One region of the Pseudomonas sp. R151218B TE3479 genome, then DNA from elsewhere that is predicted to be linked to it. Evidence: riboswitches for the same ligand, from Rfam matches in the RefSeq annotation. Region 1 holds a riboswitch; the other holds the start of a gene.
The links. Region 1 has a riboswitch for cobalamin ahead of AB7M32_RS15400 (CbtB domain-containing protein). Riboswitches for the same ligand answer to the same signal wherever they lie in the genome.

Region 2: another riboswitch for cobalamin. It lies ahead of AB7M32_RS28460 (ABC transporter substrate-binding protein); the one in region 1 lies ahead of AB7M32_RS15400 (CbtB domain-containing protein).

What each region holds. Positions count from the first base shown of each region.
Region 1 covers NZ_JBRJHV010000001.1:3,446,322-3,454,482, forward strand. The annotation lists gene AB7M32_RS15375 (fatty acid cis/trans isomerase) at 1-148, shown strand, start outside; gene nfuA (Fe-S biogenesis protein NfuA) at 264-848, shown strand; gene cobM (precorrin-4 C(11)-methyltransferase) at 1,155-1,901, opposite strand; gene AB7M32_RS15390 (cobalamin biosynthesis protein) at 1,979-2,383, opposite strand; gene AB7M32_RS15395 (CbtA family protein) at 2,380-3,075, opposite strand; gene AB7M32_RS15400 (CbtB domain-containing protein) at 3,087-3,275, opposite strand; cobalamin riboswitch at 3,377-3,599, opposite strand; cobalamin riboswitch at 3,778-3,991, shown strand; gene cobW (cobalamin biosynthesis protein CobW) at 4,090-5,154, shown strand; gene cobN (cobaltochelatase subunit CobN) at 5,158-8,161, shown strand, end outside.
Region 2 covers NZ_JBRJHV010000001.1:6,492,998-6,499,817, forward strand. The annotation lists gene AB7M32_RS28440 (calcium-binding protein) at 1-1,598, opposite strand, end outside; partial or broken gene AB7M32_RS28445 (nucleoid-structuring protein H-NS) at 1,921-2,007, shown strand; gene AB7M32_RS28450 (hypothetical protein) at 2,680-3,267, opposite strand; gene AB7M32_RS28455 (DUF3592 domain-containing protein) at 3,272-3,715, opposite strand; cobalamin riboswitch at 3,860-4,053, shown strand; gene AB7M32_RS28460 (ABC transporter substrate-binding protein) at 4,194-5,207, shown strand; gene AB7M32_RS28465 (FecCD family ABC transporter permease) at 5,204-6,220, shown strand; gene AB7M32_RS28470 (ABC transporter ATP-binding protein) at 6,217-6,820, shown strand, end outside.

The DNA.
Region 1 (8,161 bases):
GGCGTTCGAGCGGATTGTCGAGCGCTGGGGGATTCGCCGCAGTCACCCGCAGTTCTGGTATTACTTCCATGACCTGAGCCAGTACATCCAGGAAACGGAGCCCGTGGAAAGCGGTGTGCTGGACATGAATCGCTACCAGAACCTCTGATCGGCTTGTCCGGCGGCAAACCCCGTGCCGTCGGACGCTTTCCTGACAAAAATACTAGGACTTTGTCCGGCGCGATGATTGGCGTAAACTGCCGGCAAGCCTGCGAGGAGTTTCCATGACCGCCATTACCATTACCGATGCCGCCCACGATTACCTGGCCGACCTGCTGTCCAAGCAGAACACCCCGGGGATCGGGATCCGCATCTTTATCACCCAGCCCGGCACCCAGTACGCAGAGACGTGCATTGCCTACTGCAAGCCGGGAGAAGAAAAACCCGAAGACACCGCGTTGGGGCTCAAGAGCTTCACTGCGTACATCGACTCGTTCAGCGAAGCCTTCCTGGATGATGCGGTCGTCGACTACGCCACCGACCGCATGGGCGGCCAACTGACCATCAAGGCACCGAACGCCAAGGTGCCGATGGTCAACGCCGACAGCCCGGTCAACGAGCGCATCAACTACTACCTGCAAACCGAGATCAACCCGGGGCTGGCCAGCCACGGCGGCCAGGTTTCGCTGATCGACGTGGTGGAAGACGGCATCGCCGTGCTCCAGTTCGGCGGCGGCTGCCAGGGCTGCGGCCAGGCTGACGTGACCTTGAAGGAAGGCATCGAGCGCACCTTGCTCGAGCGCATTCCAGAGCTCAAGGGTGTGCGCGATGTGACCGACCATACGCAGAAAGAAAACGCCTACTACTGATAGGTGTTCGCTGCGGAGAGTGTGTGGCGAGGGAGCTTGCTCCCGCTCGATTGCGAAGCAATCGCAAGGCAACCGATGCGCTCTTCGTGATGGGCGCATGAGTTGCCTGGGGACCGCTTCGCGGTCCAGCGGGAGCAAGCTCCCTCGCCACACTAGTTTCAGTCGTCAGCCTGTGCCCACCGCCCCTGTGGGAGCGAGCTTGTTCGCGATAGCGGTGGTGCAGCCTGCGATGATGTTGAATGTGCCGTCGTTATCGAGAGCAAGCTCGCTCCCACAGGGGTTCCCAGGTTGGCTCTGCCGATTGTGTCAGGGCCGATAGAGATGCGCATGCCCGGCGCGGTACAGCGACGATGCGCTGAACACATCATTGCCCAGCACCCTTCCCACCAGGATCAGCGCCGTTCGGCGGAAACCCTTGGCCTGCACCTTCTCGGCAATATCTGCCAGCGTCCCCATCACCCAATCCTGATCCGGCCACGTCGCCCGGTGGATCACCGCAATCGGGCAATCCGCGCCGTAATGGGGCAGCAGCTCGTCGACGATTTTTTCCAGGTGATTGACCCCCAGGTGAATCGCCATGGTCGCCCCATGCTGTGCCAGGTTGCCCAGTTCCTCCCCAGCGGGCATCGGGGATTTATCAGCATAACGGGTGAGGATCAGGCTCTGGGAGATGTCCGGCAAGGTCAGTTCGGCACCCAGCAGGGCGGCGCAGGCTGAGGTTGCGGTCACGCCCGGGATGATTTCGAAAGGGATGTCCAGTTCCCGCAGGCAACGAATCTGTTCGCCGATGGCGCCGTACAGGCTCGGGTCGCCGGAGTGCACCCGGGCCACGTCTTGGCCCTTGAGATGGGCGCTGCTGATCAATTCGATGATCTGTTCCAGATGCAGCTCGGCGCTGTTGATCACCTGTTCGGCACAATGGCCTTCGAGGACGGCGGTCGGCACCAGCGAGCCGGCGTAGATGATCACCGCGCACTGGCGGATCAGTCGCTGGCCTTTGACCGTGATGAGGTCCGGGTCGCCGGGGCCGGCGCCGATGAAGTACACGGTCATGACCGGCTCCTGTGGAAGGTGGGTGAGCGTCGCCCAGATGAAGATCGCTCATGATCCTGGACGGCGATTATCGGGGTTTACGCCACAACCGCCAATGCCAGCGTGCTCCTGGGGCCTCTCTGGCGGGGAATCAGCAGCGTTGCGGGCGTCGTGCCCAATTGGTCGGCCAAGGCCAGGGCGGCGCTTTCGGCGATGCCGTAGCAACCGGTTCGCTCGAAGGCGATCTCGGAACGATGACTGAGCCGCCGCTCGTAACCGGCCAGCTGTTCGGCACTGAAGCAGGTCAGCGGCAGGGCCAGTTGCCCGGCCAGTTCCAGCAGCCCGGGCTCGTCACGCTTGAGGTCGATACTGGCCAGGGCCCGTACCTGGTGAAGTGTGATGCCGTGGGCCGACAACGTCTGTTCGAGCAAGGCCCGCAGCGTGTTGGCCGGGCAACCGCGCTGGCAACCGAGGCCGACCACCAGCATCGCCCCAGTGTTCATGCGTCGTGGTGGGCTTGACCGTCACGGCGAAACAACCAGGCGCTGATCAGGCCCAGGGCCAGCCAGAAGGCGATGTTGGTCACCTGCGAGGCGATCTTGAACTGGCTTTCCAGCGCTTCGGGCGCCAGCATCGAGTGGACTTCGGGCTGCGGTGCACCGATGACGTGGGGCACCAGCAACGTCGCCACGCCCAGTAGCTTGAGCAGCCAATGCCGACCGAAGGCGATCAGGGCAATGCCCACCGCCGTCGACGCCGCGGTGCCGATCCACCACATCTGCCGCTGGGCCAGGTCGGCCGCTGCGGTGCCGGGCAATTCCGGGGGGAGGCCGAGGGTGGGTGCCAGGACGAAAGTGGCATAACCGGCCAGGCCCCAGAGCAGACCCTGGGAGGTGCGAGTCGGTGCGCGCAAGGTGTACAGGCCCGCCAGCATCAGGGCAAAACCCACGGCGACCACCAGGTTACCGCCGGTGGTGGACAGCACGCGCTGCCAGCCGTCTTCCGGTTCCCAGGCCTCGGCATCATGGGTGTGGGCCACACCATCGGTGTGCTCATGGACCTCGGTCGCCGGGGCCTTCTCGAAGGTTTCCGCCTGGAGAATCAGCGGCGATACCCAGAAACTCTGCAACAGGGTCAGCAGCAGGGCGGCCAGCAAGCCACTGAAGCCGGCGGTCTGCGCGATACGCTTGATCATGTCGTCAGTTCTCAATGGCACGGGAAGGCGGCGCTGTGGCGGGTATCGTGGGCGGCGTTGTGCACCGCTTCGATGTGGGAGAAACCGGCGAAATAGACCAGCCCCGCGCCCAGGATCGAAGCCAGGATCGCGGCGCTCAGGCGTTGGCTCAGGGTGGTGGTGCTGCTGGCGGTGCGGGCGGTGCTGCTGATGGTCGACATGGCGCTTCCCTCTGTTTTTGTTCCATGGGGGATGCGAGCGCAATGAGACCCCGGGCGAAAGACCGCCAAGGTTCGAACAGCGCCCGCCCACCGCGGGTTTGTTGATGCTTGAGTCATGGGCCGGTCTCCGGGCTCGCGAGGGGCAGGGGCTGAGCCTTGCCTGCAAGCGTCACCTTCCCATGTCCGGGGACACAGTGGTTCAGACGCTTCGCTCGCTTACCGTTGCGGGGGCAGCACCGGACTGACGTGGCTTTGGAGTAAAGCACACGATTCACCGGTTTCCCGTTTCACCCTGTGAAGGGCACCCGTAACTAGGCGCACAGGAGAGCATGGGTGGGGCGGAGTCGTCAATGCACAGGGGGCCGCTGCGCAGCCCATCGCGAGCAAGCTCGCTCCCACAGAGGGCTGCGGGATCCAATGTGGGAGCGAGCTTGCTCGCGATGGCGGTGGTAAGGACACCGCAGAACTTCCTTGTGGAGATTGACCCGCCCCCACACCCTGCGTAGCCTTGCGCCTTCGAGGTTCTTCGGTCTGCGCCGAAGCTAAGAAGGGAACGCGGTCCAAGCCGCGGCTGCCCCCGCAACTGTGAACGGTGAGGTTTCTGCAAGGCCACTGTGCATGCCCTTTATCCAGGGCGCACGGGAAGGCGCAGCCATCGCCAGTCGGAAGACTGGCCCGCCGTCAGCCAGGAGACCTGCCTCGAGACAGATTCTCACTACAACCGGGCGGGGTGATCCGGTGGCGAAATCTTCCGTGCACACCTGTGCCCGCGGTTGTCGTCCGGTTTGCCCGCCACCTTGCCAAAGGGCATCCGATGAAAACACTGGCCAAACTCCCCGTCACCATCGTCACCGGCTTCCTCGGTTCGGGTAAAACCACCTTGCTGCGGCACATGCTTGACAACGCCCAAGGCCGGCGCATTGCCGTGATCGTCAACGAGTTTGGCGAGCTGGGTATCGACGGCGAGATCCTCAAGCAGTGTTCCATCGGTTGCACCGAAGAAGAGGCCAACGGCCGCGTCTACGAACTGGCCAACGGCTGCCTGTGCTGCACGGTGCAGGAAGAGTTCTTCCCGGTGATGCGCGAGCTGGTGGCCCGGCGTGGCGACCTCGACCATATCCTCATCGAAACCTCCGGCCTGGCCTTGCCCAAGCCGCTGGTCCAGGCTTTCCAATGGCCGGAAATCCGCAGCGCCTGCACGGTCGATGCGGTGATCACCGTGGTCGACAGCCCGGCCGTGGCCGCCGGCACCTTCGCCGCTTTCCCGGACCAGGTCGATGCCCAGCGCAAACTCGATCCGAACCTGGATCACGAATCGCCGCTGCACGAACTGTTCGCCGACCAATTGGCCAGCGCCGACCTGGTGATCCTCAACAAAGCCGACCTGATCAGCCCTGAAGACCTGGCCAAGGTTCGCCTGGAAGTCGCCGAAGAGCTGCCACCGGCGGTCAAGGTCATTGAAGCCAGCAGCGGTCGCCTGCCGCTGGACGTGTTGATCGGCCTGGGCGCCGGTTCCGAAGAGCACATCGACGGCCGCCATAGCCATCACGACCATCACCACGATGGCGACGATGACGACCACGATCATGACGCCTTCGATTCCATCTCCATCGAGCTGCCCCAAGCCGACGAAAGCCTGTTGCTGGACGCGCTGACGCAACTGGTGGTCCAGCACGGTGTACTGCGGGTCAAGGGTTTCGCGGCGATCCCGAACAAACCGATGCGCCTGCTGATCCAAGGCGTTGGCACGCGATTCGACAAGCATTTCGACCGCCAGTGGGGTGCCGATGAAGCGCGGGTGACCCGCCTGGTGCTGATCGGCCAGGCGCTCGATGCGTCGCTGCTTGAAGCGCAGTTGCGCGCCGCTCTCAGCGCCTAAGCCATGCACCTGCTCAGGACTCAGCCCGGCGGTTTCGTGTCGGATGACAACATAGCCGACCTGGGGCAAACCCCCGCCGAGCTGGTGATCCTGTGCAGCGGCGACTCCAGCCTGGCGCTGCTGGCCGAAGCGGCGAAGCAGTTGCCGGGGGATTATCCCGAGTTTCGCCTCGCCAACCCGATGCAGGTGCAGAACCACGCCTCGGTGGATCTGTATTTCGAAGATGTGCTGCGCCACGCCAAGGTTATCCTGCTGTCGCTGCACGGCGGCATTGGCTATTGGCGCTACGGCATCGAGCGCCTGATGGAACTGGCCGGGCGCGGTGTGAAGCTGATCCTGGTGCCGGGGGATGATCGTCCGGACCCGGAACTCAGCGACCTGAGCAACGTGGCCTTCGAAGACCGCGACCGGCTCTGGCAGTTCTTGCGCCAGGGCGGCCTGGGCAATGCCCTGGACCTGTTTCACAACCTCGGCAGTCAATGGTTCGGCCGCGATTATCCGTGGGCCGAGCCGCAGACCCTGCCGCGCACGGCGATCTATCACCCGGAAAAAACCAGCGCCAGCCTCGGCGATTGGCAAACCCAGTGGAACGCCGGGCAACCGGTGGCGGCGGTGCTGTTTTATCGTTCCCACTTGCAAGCGGCGAACACTGCGTTCATCGACGTGTTTTGCCAGCGCCTGCAAGCGGCGGGGCTCAACCCGTTGCCCATTGCCGTGGCGAGCCTCAAGGAGCCTGGTTGCCTGGCCTTGGTCGAAGACTGGCTGGATGAGGTAGAGGCCGGGGTGATCCTCAATACCACCGGCTTCGCCCAGTCCAGCCCTGAAGCCCCGCACTTGCGGCCGTTTCGCCGCAATATCCCGGTGATCCAGGCCATTTGCGCCCAGGACAACGAACCGGGCTGGCGCGCCAGCGAGCAGGGCCTGGGCCCACGAGACCTGGCGATGCACATTGCCTTGCCGGAACTGGATGGTCGGATCATCAGCCGCCCCATCAGTTTCAAGGACCTGGCCTGGCGCAGTGAGCGCAGCCAGAGCGACGTGGTCTGCTATCGCGCCGTACCCGAACGCATGGATTTTGTCGCCGAGCTGGCCCAGCGTTGGACCACCCTGGCGCGCCTGCCCAATGGGCAGAAGCGTGTGGCGCTGATCCTCGCCAACTACCCGACCCGGGACGGACGCATCGGCAATGGCGTCGGCCTGGATACGCCGGCGGCGGCCTTGAATATCCTGCGGGCCATGCAGGCGGAGGGCTATCCACTGCCGGCCGAATTGCCTGGGAGCGGTAGCGCGCTGATCCAGCAGTTGCTCGGCGGCGTCAGCAACGACCTGGACAGCCTCGACCTGCGGCCATGCCACCAAAGCCTGGCCCTCGATGCCTACTTGGCCATGTTCGATGCGCTGCCTGAGGCCAATCGCCAAGCGGTGCTGGCGCGTTGGGGCTCGCCCGAGCAGGACCCGATGTTCCGCGACGGCCGCCTGATGGTCGCCGGCCTGCGCCTGGGCCTGACCTTCGTCGGCATACAGCCGGCGCGGGGTTATCAGGTCGATCCGAGCGCGGTGTACCATGACCCGGACCTGGTGCCGCCCCACGGTTACTTGGCGTTTTATTTCTGGTTGCGCCACACCTACGGCGTTCACGGGGTGATCCACGTCGGCAAGCACGGCAACCTTGAATGGCTGCCGGGCAAAGGTGTCGGGCTCTCGGAAAATTGCTGGCCGGACGTGCTGTTGGGGCCTCTGCCGAATATCTATCCGTTCATCGTCAACGATCCGGGCGAGGGCGCCCAGGCCAAGCGTCGCACCCAGGCGGTGATCATCGACCATTTGATGCCGCCGCTGACCCGGGCCGAAACCTACGGACCGCTGCGTAACCTCGAACTGCTGGCCGACGAGTACTACGAGGCGCAATTGCTCGATCCGCGTCGCGCCAGGGAACTGCAACGGGACATCCTCAACCTGGTGCGCGAGACCCACATCGACCGCGAACTGCAACTGGATGCCGGCCTCGACAGCGATGCTGACGCCGCGATCTGGCTGCCACGCCTGGACACGTACCTGTGTGACTTGAAGGAGTCGCAGATCCGTGACGGCCTGCACATTTTCGGCGAGTCGCCCAGCGGGCGGCTGCGCATCGACACGTTGTTGGCGTTGCTGCGCATCCCCCGGGGCGACGGCAAAGGCGCACAGTCGAGCTTGTTGCGGGCGCTGGCCAAGGCGTTCGGGTTGGGTTTCGATCCGTTGGATTGTGCCCTGGCCGAGCCTTGGACGGGCGACTGTCCCGAGGCGTTGCGCCGGGTCAGCGCCGAGCCTTGGCGCACCGCCGGCGATACCCGCGAGCGCCTGGAGCTGTTCGCCGCGCAGTTGATCGAGCAGGCGTTGGACGGCGCGGTCGAGCAGCTCGACGCGCCTGGTTGGGAGGTGGTGGGCAGCATCATTGAAAACCTGCGAGCCGTCGTGGCGCCGCGCCTGGACGCCTGCGGCCCGGCGGAAATGCATGGCCTGCTCGACGCCTTGAGCGGACGCTTCGTGCCGGCCGGCCCCAGCGGTGCGCCGAGTCGCGGGCGCCTCGATGTGTTGCCCACCGGGCGCAATTTCTTCTCGGTGGACGTGCGCAACCTGCCCACCACCACGGCGTGGCGCATCGGTTTCCAGTCGGCGAACCTGATCCTTGAGCGGCACTTGCAGGACCATGGCGATCACCTGCGCCAGCTTGGCCTGTCGGTGTGGGGCACCGCCACCATGCGCACCGGTGGCGATGATATTGCCCAGGCCATGGCGCTGATGGGCGTGCGTCCGGTGTGGGCCACGGGCAGCCAGCGGGTCGATGACTTCGAGATCCTGCCGCTGAGCCTGTTGGACCGGCCGCGGGTCGATGTCACGCTGCGGGTGTCCGGGTTCTTCCGGGATGCCTTTGCCAACCTGATCCGCTTGTTCGATGCCGCCGTGCAGGCCGTCGCCGCCCTCGATGAACCGGACGACATGAACCCTCTGGCGGCCAAGGTCCGTG
Region 2 (6,820 bases), 3.0 Mb from region 1:
TCATTGCCGCCCAGGCCATAGATGATTTCCGACAAGGCAGAACCGGTAATCGTATCGTTGGCCGACGTACCTTCAACAGTGGGCGCGGTGAACACCAGGTTGGAGCTGTCCAGTTGCCCCACCAGGTTGCCGTCCAAGGCCAGTTCAAACCGTTGCCCGGAGTCATCCGCGTCGTAGCTCTTGAGGTAAGTGCGAGTGCCGTCCGCGCTGGCCGTGATGGCCAAGGTGCCGTCATGGCCGTCGCCAATGCCGGTGAAGCCCAGGGCAATCAGGTCGATGCGGTCCTCAGCGGCGTCGAAGTCCTGGACCCGGTCGCTGTTGTTTTGCGTTGCCGTGCGGAAACTGTCGTTCAGTTCGGTAAAACGCAAGATGTCAGCGCCAGCGCCACCTTGCAGAAAGTCGCGTCCGCCGTTGCCTTGGAGTACATCGTCACCCGCCAAGCCGTGGATGATTTCGGCAGCATCGGTCCCCTGCAAGATTTCTTCACCGGCATATCCGTCCACATGGAGCTTGCCGTCCTGGCTGCCGAAACGGCTATCCACACTGCCATCCGCGTTCAAGCGGATGACGCTGAAGTCCCCATTGCTCGTGCCGGCAGCCAGGATCTTGCCATCGCCCTGTACCGTCAGAGCCACAGGCGTGTCGGCCTCGAAGGTCACCGTGCCATTGGAGCCAAAGCCGGTATCAAAGGAGCCGTCAGCGTTAAGCCGCGCTACAGTCGCCAAGGTGCTGCCTTCGCCATGCCCCATCACGATGATCTTGCCATCAGCCTGTACGGTGACCACTGAATCTTCGCCAAACCCCATGGCGCTGCTCAAGTAGAGGACTCCGCCATCACCGAAATGGGTATCTGGCTGGCCGTCGGAGTTGAAGCGCTGCAAGGCGTACGTCGGATCGCCCCCAGCAACGGCATTGTATGCAGCCCCGACTACAACGCCTCCATCTGCCTGCACCGCAGTAGAAATCCCGCCGTTGTAGTAGGCATCTTCGGGAATGTCGACGGTCAGCACGCCATGGTTGCCAAAGCCATCGACGAACGTGCCGTCATTGCCAATCCTGGTCACTGTGGCCTGGTCAAACCCGCGGGCGCTGACCTGGAATGTGCCATCGGTATTGGCCGTCAGGTCGATGTCCTTGAAGTCATGGCTGATGTCGACCGTAATAGCGCCGTTTTGGCCGAAGGTGGCATCGCGTGTTCCGTCGCTGTTGAAGCGCTCCACCTGTACGCCGGTGTCCAGCGCTATGGCGATAAGCACCTTGCCATCGGACTGTACCGCCGTCAGCTCGTAGCGCGACGCCGGGGCTATGGCGGCAGGGATGCTGTCGACGCCACCCTCATGGAAGCTGGTGTCCAGGCTACCGTCCGCGTTCAGGCGGATAACGGAATGGTTCTGTTCGTAGCCGTAGCTCTCCTCGCCCGGCGCCCCGGGGTATCCCCATGCCAGGTACTCGGTATAGCCTCCGACCAGTATCTTGCCGTCCGGCTGGATAATGATGCTCTGGTTATCATCGAATTGGCCGGTGAGGTCGACCTGGACAGTGCCCGGGCCAGTTCTCACGGTATGGGTATTTGCCATCGCGCTGTCAGTGGTTGCCATGGGTTAATCCTTTAACGGGTGCTGGACCCGTCACTCTAGTAGAGCAATAAGGATTCGCACGCCGCCCCCTCGTTGGCACCAGCAGAGTCCGACCGGTGGTTTGTTGTAGGCGCTTGGCTTCGCTGATTCTTCTCAGGATTTAGGTTTGGGTGTATATCCGTTTCTGCGGTAACGGCCGCTGGCGGTTCCGCCCTTACGGCGGGTCACTTTCGAAAAGCGCGAAAGTAACCAAAGCGCTCTTGCCCCACCACTCGGTGCCTCGCCTAGGCTCGGCATGCCCGAACGTAGGCATTGCTCCGTGGGCCGCCGCGAAGGGCCATCCGTGGCCCAGCGCGGCTACCTCGGCATCCATGCCGAGGTGCCCACTGCGCAATACCTACGTTCGGCCAGCGTGGTTAATGGGGCGCCGAGATCGAGATCAAGATCTAAAGCAAAGCAAAGCAAAGCAAAGCAAGAACGGGGGCACATCCGGCATCTTTGTAGCTGAACTACCGCTATCGCGAGCAAGCTCGCTCCCACATGGATTCGCCAGGTGTTCACAGCATCTGCACACAACACAAAAAACCTGTGGGAGCGAGCTTGCTCGCGATGAGGCCAGCCCCTTCAACATCTTCATCGACAGTGACATCGCCTTCGCGAGCAAGCCCGCTCCCACAGGAGAAGCGCGGTCCCCATCAAGAACCAGGTCGGCTATAAGGCCGCCTCGCGGTGGACGTTGATCTCGGCGCCCCGTTAACCACGCTGGCCGAACGCAGGCATTGTGGAGTGGGCATCCCGGCATGGATGCCGGGATAGCCGCGCTGGGCCATGGATGGCCCTTCGCGGCGGGCCCACGGAGCAATGCCGGAGAGAGGGCATGCCGAGCCTAGGCGAGGCACCGAGTGGTGGGGCTAAAGCGTTTTGCTTACTTTTGCGCTTCTCAAAAGTGAGCCGCCGTAAGGGCGGAACCATAAGTAGCCGTTACCGCAGAAACGGATATACACACAAACCCAAAAATCCAAGACAAGCCCCAAAAAAACAGCGCTTTCCCCTCAGGAAGAAGCACAGTTTTTTCTAATCGGCACCGTGGCCTCGCCCCAGGCTAGAACAGATAGCCTATGTAAACCGCGACGCCACCACCGGCCTGCAGGCCAGCGTTCATGCCGGCCATGACCACCGCCCCCTTGGCCGACTTCGCCAACCGCTGGTTGACCAAGGTAGAAGCGATGAGCGAAGTCGCCGGGTTGGAACTCAGTGCCATCGACAACGCCAGCAACTTGGGATCAAGCCCGAACAACAGCGCCGTGGCCGAACCACCGATTCCCAGGCCCACCCCGACTTCGGTGTACATGCAAGGCCCGGTGATGTCGTCACTGGTCAGGTCGCGACTGACCAACGCGTCGCTGACAAACACCTTGCCGGTGCTGGGAAAAGCCTCAGCTGCCCCCGCCCCACCAACACTCTTACCCTTGATCTGGATGTTGATCTTGCCGAAACGCGGCAGCCGCGCGCCAAATCCGGCACCTACCCCGACGCCGCCGTAGCGGTAGCTGACGTCCTCGCCCTGGGGCGAACGCAGGATGATCGAACCGCCGCTGCCCGCCACCATGACCACGGTCAGGCCGCCACCGCTAGCGGTCTGATACTGCCAGCGACTTTCATTGACCGGGATCGGGATGTTGTAGCTCATACGTTTAAAGTCCTTTATGTGAATGAACCGCACCGCGACCGCGCTGACGGATAGCTTTTGCCAGACCGACAAGCGTGAACACCAGACCGATAAGACCCAGGCCCCCGGAAGTGCCCCACAGCGCGCCCGAGTCATCAACGATGGCGCTGTTGGCCGGCTGCTCGGGCAGGTAATGCACCCGCACCGGCTGACCCTGCTGATAGCCGAAGATGAAGCCGCCCTGGGGGTAGGAGATTTTTTCACCACTGCTCGTGGTGAAGGCGATCTCAGGATGCGAACCACCGGCATTCAAGTGGCTGACGATGCCATCGGCGGTCTGTGCGCGGTCGAGAAACTCGCGTCGCTCAAGCATGAGATTGATGGCAATGCTCAACAGGCCGATACCAATCAGGGCAAACAGCAGGCCCAGCAATATCTTCCCGATGTGTGATGGGGTGTCGTTAGCCATGGCTTGTCTCAGTGTTCGTCCATGAAGAGGGCGATCAGAATAGCAAGAAGCGGCGCTATGCCGCACCTCCCGAAAATCATTCCCGCAATCGCACGACGCCAGGAGATGACCCTCAGTGGCGAGTGGTGATAAACACCCTGATCGACTACCATGCCGATCGCCGGTTCCCCCACGGGACTAATAGGGAATCCGAGATGCTCGCATGGCATCAAACGGAACTGCCCCCGCAACTGTAGGTGCTGAGCCTGCTCCTCAATGGCCACTGGGATTGCCCCGGGAAGGCTGGAGCCAGGCGATGACGCATCAGTCAGGAGACCTGCCGGCCAAGTCAATCACTAACCGGCGGGGTGTCCGGGAAGGGCATCCTTGCGTTGCGCGTCACTGGGCCGATCGGCACTTCAGTGCTTCAGCGGCAGCGTTCGATGATGTGTTTTCCAGTCCGTCCCTGCTCCGTGTACGGTCAACTGGAGTTTGCATCATGCTGCTGCCGCGCCTTGCCCCCCTCGTCATTGCCCTGGGTCTGCCGAGCCTCGCCCACGCGGCCCCGACTCACTATCCCCTGACCCTCGAGAATTGCGGCAGCACGCTGACCTTTGAGCAGTCCCCCAGTCGCGCCGTGACCATCGGCCAGGCCGGCACTGAAATGCTCTATGCCATGGGGTTGAGCGACAAAGTGGTCGGCACTTCGCTCTGGTTCAACGATGTGCCGGTGAAATACCAGGCGCAGAACGACAAGATCGAACGCCTGGCCGATAACGAGCCGAGCTTCGAGGCGGTGATCGGCAAACGCCCGCAACTGGTGGTGGCGGAACTGGAGTGGACGGTCGGCCCCCAAGGCGTGGTCGGTACCCGCGAGCAGTTTCACGAACTGAAGATCCCCACCTACCTGATGCCCTCCGACTGCGAGGCCAAGGATAATCTGGTCGGTGCGGATGGCACGCGACTGGAGGCGTTTCGCATCGACAGTATCTACAAGAGCATCAGCCAGCTGGCTGAGATCTTCGACGTACAAGAGCGTGGCCAGCAGTTGAACGCCCAACTCAAGGCCAGCCTGGCGAAGTCTATCGCCACGGTGCAGGCCAAGGATCTGAAGCAGACGAGCGCGCTGTTCTGGTTCTCCAGCGCCAGCCTGGATATCGATCCCTATGTGGCTGGGCACAAAGGCGTTCCAGACTTCATGCTCAGTACCCTGGGCGTGCGCAACGTGATCGAGTCCGACGAGGAATGGCCGACCGTCGGCTGGGAAACCATCGCCAAGGCCAATCCGACCTTCCTGGTCATTGCCCGCATGGACCGCCGACGCTTTCCGGCTGATGACCATGAAAAGAAGCTGCAATTTCTGCGCAGTGACCCGGTGACCCGCAATATGGACGCGGTGAAAAACAACCGCATCATCATTCTCGACGCCATGGCCATGCAAGCCAGCATCAGAATGTTCGGCGGCCTGGAAACCCTGGCGACGGCCATCAGCGGCTACGACCTGCCGAAATGACTTCGACGCTGATTCGAACGTTGCTGGCGTTGATGACGCTGCTCCTGGCAGTGATTGTCGGTGTGGCCATCGGTGAAACGAGTATTGAACCGAATGTGGTGTTCCAGGTGCTGGCCAACAAACTGTGGGCCGCAGGTTATGCCCTCGACCCGATAGACGAAGGCATCGTCTGGAACTACCGGCTGACCCGTGCGCTGGTGGCGGCGGCCTGCGGTGCGGGCCTGGCGACCTGCGGGGTGATCTTGCAATCGCTGTTGCGTAACCCGTTGGCCGATCCTTACCTGCTCGGCATCTCCGCCGGCGCCTCGACAGGCGCGGTACTGGTGGCGCTACTGGGCATTGGGGCGGGGCTGATTTCGTTGTCGGTCGGGGCCTTTATCGGGGCCGTTGCCGCGTTCGCCTTGGTCGTTTTGCTGGCCCGTGCCAGCCGCTCACCCGCTGGCACCGGGCAGATCATCCTGGCCGGCATTGCCGGCTCGCAGTTGTTCAATGCGCTCACCGCGTTTCTGATTACCAAGTCCGCCAGCTCCGAACAAGCTCGCGGCATCATGTTCTGGTTGCTGGGAAATCTCAGTGGGGTGCGTTGGCCGTCGGTGTGGCTGTCGGTGCCCGTGGCATTGATCGGTCTCGCGGTGTGCCTGTGGCATCGGCGGGCGCTGGACGCCTTTACCTTTGGCGCCGACTCGGCCGCCTCCCTTGGCATTCCGGTACGCCGGGTGCAATTTCTGCTGATCAGTTGCGCGGCGCTGGTAACAGCGGTGATGGTATCGATTGTGGGCTCCATCGGTTTTGTCGGGTTGGTCATTCCCCATGCCGTGCGTTTGTTGCTGGGCACCCGGCATGCGCGCCTGTTGCCGGCGAGTGCGCTGGGTGGCGCGGTGTTTCTGATCGCCGCCGACGTCTTCTCTCGAACGCTGATCAAAGGCCAAGTGATCCCGGTCGGCGTTATCACGGCACTGGTGGGCGCTCCGGTGTTCGCGTTGATCCTGATCGGTCGGAGCAATGCCCGATGAATGCCGTCAGCTCTGTTATCGGCGACTCCGTGCTGAGTTGTTCCGGCCTCGGGTTCCAAGTGCGCGACGCCGAGTTGTTGCACGATATCCACCTGGACATCCGCCGGGGCGAAACCCTGGGCCTCGTCGGGCCCAACGGTTCGGGAAAATCCACACTGCTCAAACTGCTGGCGGGCGTGCGCGCCCCCAGCCGGGGCGACATTCGCCTCAACAACCAGCCCCTCAAGACGCTGGCACGGCGAACCGTGGCGCAGACCCTGGCCGTGGTTGAGCAACAGGCCGACACACTGGATGCGATCAGCGTGTTCGATGCCGTTGCCTTGGGTCGAACGCCGTGGCTGTCAGCCTTGAGTCCGTGGTCACACGAAGACGCTGCCATCGTCCAGCAGGCGCTGTGGGACGTCGATGCGGCGCACTTGAAAAACCGCACCTGGCACAGTCTGTCCGGCGGTGAACGCCAGCGTGTTCACATCGCTCGGGCCCTGGCTCAACGTCCGCAGATTCTATTGCTGGACGAACCCACCAATCACTTGGATATCCAGCATCAGCTCGCCATCCTGAACGTTGTGCAAGCGCTACCTGTCACGACGGTCATCGCCC